Linked DNA regions of Coraliomargarita algicola. The protein of the gene in region 1 interacts with the protein of each later gene in a pairwise test. Links are inferred from orthologs where the notes say so. Each region holds a gene or a part of one and is shown on either strand. Other genes may lie near its edges. The genes, in order: SH580_RS20155 and SH580_RS04345.

The links.
Region 2: the proteins of SH580_RS20155 (region 1) and SH580_RS04345 interact in binary tests that used the Escherichia coli proteins (3 or more experiments, as listed by UniProt). The link is inferred for Coraliomargarita algicola from one-to-one orthologs.

The regions. Positions count from the first base shown.
Region 1 is NZ_CP138858.1:4,917,783-4,921,070, reverse strand. The notes cover bases 48-3,009. They hold SH580_RS20155 (aminotransferase class V-fold PLP-dependent enzyme), read right to left. Parts: upstream 2,163-3,009; coding sequence 933-2,162; downstream 48-932. Other genes in these bases: SH580_RS20150 (hypothetical protein), read left to right, coding at 2,294-3,001; SH580_RS20160 (hypothetical protein), read right to left, coding at 432-914; SH580_RS20165 (metallophosphoesterase), read right to left, coding at 48-438. In the rest of the region: more of SH580_RS20165, read right to left, coding at 1-47; trpS (tryptophan--tRNA ligase), read right to left, coding at 3,014-3,288. UniProt on the Escherichia coli protein: Cysteine desulfurases mobilize the sulfur from L-cysteine to yield L-alanine, an essential step in sulfur metabolism for biosynthesis of a variety of sulfur-containing biomolecules.
Region 2 is NZ_CP138858.1:1,133,432-1,136,581, forward strand. Bases 323-3,146 are described here. They hold SH580_RS04345 (SufE family protein), read left to right. Parts: upstream 323-1,429; coding sequence 1,430-1,864; downstream 1,865-3,146. Other genes in these bases: SH580_RS04340 (LacI family DNA-binding transcriptional regulator), read left to right, coding at 323-1,311; SH580_RS04350 (TatD family hydrolase), read left to right, coding at 1,943-2,647; SH580_RS04355 (DUF983 domain-containing protein), read left to right, coding at 2,640-3,098. Outside these bases: SH580_RS04335 (PEP-CTERM sorting domain-containing protein), read right to left, coding at 1-109; more of SH580_RS04340, read left to right, coding at 265-322. UniProt on the Escherichia coli protein: Participates in cysteine desulfuration mediated by SufS. Cysteine desulfuration mobilizes sulfur from L-cysteine to yield L-alanine and constitutes an essential step in sulfur metabolism for biosynthesis of a variety of sulfur-containing biomolecules.

The DNA.
Region 1 (3,288 bases):
CTCCGAGGGACAATTAATCCGAGCCGGTAGACCACTGGCCCCCGTGCCACGGCTGGTATATCCCTGAAGCGTACCTTCGGTCCAGGCCCCAGCGAGCAAATGACGCGGCGAACTGCCGTCATGCATCAGAATATGCCCTCCAGGCATACAGATTTGGCCACCATGCGTGTGACCGGCCATAAGAAAATCAATGCCATGCTCGGCCGCGAGGGCGTGAGTTTGCGGAGAGTGCGATAGTAATACTTTAGTCGCCTGCACGGGCACGCCTCTGAGCGCGCGCTCGAAGCTGTGCGTTTTATAAAAATTAGGATCGTCGATACCGATCAAATATAGCTCCGCATCACCTCGTCGGAGCACGACGTTTTCATTCAATAGAAAGCGTATGCCCGCTGCCTCCATCGCAGGAACTTTCGCCAAACTATCGTGATTGCCTAAGATCGCATATTTAGGCGCCTTGACATCGGAAACGATCTCAATCGTCGCCGCTGTCGCACCTGAATGATCCCCAAAATACAGGTTCGGAAGTCACCAGTCATGACCAGGCAATCATAGGCCAAAGGAGCGATCACTTGCTTCAGCTTCGCAGGAAAATCGGCATGTAAATCCGCATGCAAATCGGTGAGCTGAAGTATCGTATAGCCATCGAACTCAGGCGGAAGCTTGGCGAGATGCACCTCGCGGCGCACAACTTGAATATCAAAATAGTTACGAACAGCTCGGTTCCAAAAGCCGCTCATCTTCAAGCAGAAACGTATCACCGCATACGTATTAAACTTGTGCTCGAAACGAAAAATGCCCTTGCCCTGCCCCTCTCCCCGGCGTTCACGCATGTGTTTTTCCGCAGCCATACGCGCCGAAAACTCAGCCTCCCCTAGACGAGCGGCATACGATTTAAGTTCTTCATGAGAGGACATAGCAAACGATACGATTAATTATCCGAAGAAACGCTGCATTTTGGTGACAGCTGAGACTAAACGATCAACATCTTCAAAGTTATTGTAAAACGAAAAAGAGGCCCGGGCCGTAGCTGGCACGCCATAACGCTTCAACAGTGGTTGCGTGCAATGGTGCCCGGCTCTGACCGCAACGCCATCGGCGTCCAGGAAAGTCCCGATATCGTGCGGATGGATCTCATTAATCACAAACGAAAGAATAGAGGCCTTTTGCTGCGCGGTTCCTATAATACGCAAACCATCCACAGCGGAAAGCTTTTCAGTGGCATCGATCAGCAAGGCCTGCTCATGCGCAAGTGCTCCCGCACGATCGATGCGATTGACATAATCGATCGCTGCCGCGAGACCGATGACTCCTTCGATGTGAGGCGTGCCGGCCTCAAATTTACCAGGAATCCCCTTATAAGTCGTGCCATCGAAGTCCACCCGCTCAATCATATCGCCCCCGCTTTGATAAGGCGGAAAGCGCTCTAACCATTCACGCTTCCCCCAGAGGACGCCGACTCCCGTGGGACCAAAGACTTTATGCCCTGAAAAGACAAAAAAGTCGCAGCCCAGCTCAGCCACGTCCACCGGCATATGCGGCACCGATTGGCAGCCATCCAGCAGCACGGGCACTCCGCGCGCGTGCGCTTCTTGAATCAAAGCCTTCGCGGGATTGATAGTGCCCAAGGCATTGGAAACATGCACCATTGCGACCAGTTTAGTGCGCTCGCTAAGCAAGTCCGTGAACGCTTCCAAATCGAGCTCTCCGGTATCGTTCACCGGCACTACCTTGAGTATGGCGCCGGTCTTTTCGGCAGCGATTTGCCATGGCACAATATTGGCGTGATGCTCCATGTGGGTGATGAGAATCTCATCTCCCTCCGAAAGTTGAGTCTCTATAAAACCATGCGCCACTAGATTGATGCCCTCGGTCGCTCCGCGTACAAAAATAATTTCGTCGGGATCTGGCGCAGCAATAAACTGAGCCACCTTCGCGCGTGCAGATTCGTAAGCATCGGTCGCCTTCTCACTAAGATAGTGGACCCCTCGGTGAATATTGGAATTCTCCGCTCGGTAGTAGCGATCGATCGCCTCAATCACAGAGGCAGGCTTTTGCGAAGTGGCTCCGTTGTCCAAATAAGTCAAAGGCTTGCCCCGAACCTCAGAAAAGAGAATTGGAAAATCCGCGCGCACGCGGGTGTAATCAAATGTTGATGCAGTCATCACGCAAAGAACTGTCGCTTGTCGCGAAAGAATCTCAACTGAAAAGGTAAAAGAAGTCACAGCCTGCAATCCGGATACACCAAAATAATAAGACCAGCTCAGATAGAGTTGGCGTTTTTAGACGAATCCGCATGACTTATACGATGATCAACCGCAATGGAGGAAAGATACTGGCTATGCTAGTGGGGCTCACAGCCCTACTAGTCGCAGCGATACTAGGCCTTTCATTTTATCTCTCTAGTTCCAGTATTCATAGCCTGCTCACTGAGAATCATGAATTAAATAAGGCACTCACCAACCTAAGCCAAGAGGAGCAGATCGGCTTTGCCACTGTGATTTCACAGGAAACAAATGCCCTGGGGCAGCTGACCACGGTGCTGAAGTTTGTCCAAACTGCTGCTGGCAACCCCAAAGAGATCGTCGATGAGCACATTTATACAATCCAGGGCAATGTGGTGCATTTCGACGCCCTGATCGTGAAATTTAGCGATGCCAATGTGCGCGCTGGCAAAGAGCGAGCGCTCTACCTTTGGCGGCGTATCTACGGAGAGCAAACCGCACCCGATCAAGGCGAGCCCATCCAGATACCTGGCAACGCGCCCGAGCGCTATCATGCGATCAGCAGATCGTTGAAAGTGAAAGATCGCACAGTGTTTTGGGAGGCCATTTGGAGCCTCGCCAACGATCCCGAGCGCCTCAGCCAATATGGCATCACCGCGGTCTTCGGCAATGCGATCTACACACGCATGGAAACAGGCAAAGTTTACCTATTTAAGATCGGAGCGACTGGCCAGATCTACCCAGAAGTCGTCGACTTCGGAGGCGCATCAACAGAATAGAAAACATAAATTTTATCGCGGACGTTCCACAAAGCCGGCCTTACGATAGGCTTTACCCAGCACCTTGTAGGCGCGTTTTTGCGCGGCTTCGGCACCAGATTTGAGCACGCCTTCGAGATACGCTTTATCTTGGATCAAGTCGTGATACTTTGCTTGCACGGGTTCGAGCACGCTGATCACCGCGTCGGCGACTTCCTTTTTCAAGGTGCCATAGCCCTCTCCCTTCAGCGACTCTTCAATGTCGGCAACGGTGCGTCCGCTCATAGCGGAGTAGATCTGTAGCAGAT
Region 2 (3,150 bases), 3.8 Mb from region 1 along the record:
TGCCATCTTCTTGCGATTGAAAGGAGAAAAAAATACTAGATGCCGAGCTTGGAAGTGCGGCAAATAGGGATATTCCAGCGAGGATGGTAGTAATATGTTGTATTTTCATTTAGTAAGGAATCAGTTCAGTGAGAATCGGCAATGGTTAGAGGAATTTTCAAAGCCTATGACAGGCTACACTTTTATACTCGCTTTTTACTAGCAATTATTCACTTATACAGATAAGCGACTTCGCATACATGATGGATAGCCCCCCTCCAAAACATGCCACAGCATAAAATCACTCAGAAAAGCATCGCTCAAAAGCTGGGACTCACGCAGGCAGCGGTATCCCTAGCCCTAAGGGGCGATGCCAGCATACCGGAAGCGACCCGCAAGAAAGTCAGTAAGATGGCAAAAAAGCTGGGCTATGTGCCGGACCCTTATCTCACCGGACTGTCTGCCTATCGTCATCGTAACAAGCCCACTCCGGTCAAAGCCGCCTTGGCCTGGCTATCCAATGACGCGGCGGGTGAGTCTTGGAAACGATCCCCTGCCTTTGTCCAATACCATACGGGGGCACTTCGCCGCGCGCAGGAGCTCGGGTATCACTTGGAAGACCACGCACTTCAAGCCCAGGGAGTGAATATGAAAAACATCGAGCGCGTGCTACTGGCACGTGGTGTGAACGGCATTCTATTGGCCCCGCAGCCTGCGCCCAACATGTCGATCGACTTCACATTCACTAAATTTTCAGCAGTTACCTTTGGCTATACTTTGTGTTCACCACAGTTGCATGTGGTCACGCTCCATCAGTTTCGTGCGATGGAAAAACTATTACGAAAACTCACAGGATTCGGCTACCAGCGGATCGGCCTCGCTCTCTCTTCTGAAAGTGATGGACGGGCGGATTACCACTGGTCAGCGGCCTTCTGGAGGAAGCAACAACATTTCCCCGCTAAACAACAAGTGCCCCTGCACCTACCTCAGCAAATGGAGAAAGAAGGCTTTCTAAAATGGTATGCGCAGCACCGCCCCGAAGTCGTGGTGACCATTCATCCCGAGGTATACGATTGGCTACATCAAGACGGGATCGCCATCCCCGAGGATCTGGGGTTTACCCTCTTAACGGTTCCGGATGATCAACGACAATTCTCCGGAATCTGGGAAAACCCCGCACTCATCGGAGCTAAAGCCGTCGATATTCTGGTCGAGATGATACATCGCGGTGAAACTGGTATTCCTGAGGTGCCGATCTACCACCTGATCGATGGGAATTGGCTCGATGGAGAGACGGTAAAAAACAAAACCAGACGGGTGAAACCTTGCTAAAGATCTGACAAGTCGGTCTGAAAAATTTCGACTCTGATTAAGCCAAGCTAATGTTGACGGCGAACTTAGCTTAAAAGAAACCCATGCATTTTTTTGACTTCTTAATTCATCACTCATAATGCTTAATTCTCCTATGACTTTAGAAGAAAAGAAGAACGCACTGGTCGAAGAGATCACACTTATTCCTGATGCCTATGAGCGCCTCGGCTACATCGTCGATCGCGGCAAAAAGGCTGAGGGGCTGCCCGAGGATCTACGGATCGACAGCTTTAAGATCGAAGGCTGCATGTCACAGCTTTGGGTCGTGCCGGCCTACCAGGATGGCCTTTGCAATTTCCAGTCCGAGTCCGACTCGGCCATCGTGAAAGGAATCGCCAGCCTACTGTGCGACTTTTATAGCGACGCCAAACCAGAGGAAATCGTTCAAACAGATGCCGACTTTTTGGGCGACGTCGGTATCACACAACACCTCTCCCCCAACCGCCGCAACGGTCTCAGCCGAATCGTGGAGTCCATTCAACGATTCGCGCAGTCCTGCCTGGCTGAATCGTAATTCGTCGGGTCTTCACTTGTGAGGCCCCGACGGAGGAGCACCGTAAAAAGCGTCACTGGCTAAGAAGCGATCACTCCCATGCAACTCTACGACGCACATTGCCATCCACAGGCATCCCTCCACAATCCGGTCGTCCTCAATGGAACCTGTCCTGAAGATTGGGCACAAATACTGAAGCTCGCGAATCAAAAGTCACAAATTATTCCCGCAATTGGCCTACATCCGTGGCAAGTGAATGACGCCCCCGACGATTGGCAGGCAAGCTTTCTACAACAGATCGCCGAAGCCAAAGCGGTGGGCGAAATCGGCCTCGATCAATGGATCGACGGCCACCAGCTCGAACGGCAGCAAGCGGCCTTTTGCTGGCAATTGCAGCAAGCCGCACAACGTAATATGCCCGTTTCGATCCACTGTCTCAAAGCAAGCGATCCATTACTCCGCATATTGAAAACACAGTCAGCGCCGAAGCGCGGCATCCACCTTCATGCTTACAGTGGCTCGGCCGAGCAGGTGCGCTCATTTACTGCACTCGGCGCCTATTTCTCATTTCACGCAGGTCAACTTCATCCAAAAGCAAAGAAAGCGCCCGCAGCCGTTCGAGCGGTGCCCTCCGATCGACTCTTGATTGAAAGCGATGCACCCGACACAATCCAAAACACTGTCAGCTATGGCGAGTTTTTGCAACATGGCTATCAACGCGTCGCCGAGCTGCGCGGACTGACCGTGGAAACGCTCGCCGAGCAAGTCGCCGCGAATTTTGCCCGCTATTTTCTAGATGATTGATCACACACTCGCCCCTCTTCCCAAAGTCAGCCACAGCGACATCGTACGCCGCGGCCTGCGATGCCAGTGTCCCAACTGCGGACAATCCAAGCTCTTTCGCTCGTTTCTGAAAATCCATCACCGTTGCCCCTATTGCGGAATGACTTTAGAACGCGGTGATGGCTATTACCTAGGCCCGCTTTGTATCAATTACGGGATCGCAGTCTTCGGCGCAGTAGCGCCACTTTTACTTGCAGGCTTTGCAGGCTGGATACCTTTTATGCCAGCAATGATAGCAGCTGGCATCGCAGCACTACTGCTGCCGCTGCTACTCTACCGGATATCCTGGAGCCTGTGGCTAATGAGCTACTACTTCTGCTTACCGGACGAACTACACGCCAATCGCCCCGAAGACAGCGATGAACTACTATTCGAAGAAGAACATAGGAACGGAATGAACGTCGAACGTTGAACTCCCAACTTCGAATGTTGAATGCACGCACATTGAGTCCAACTCCTTAACC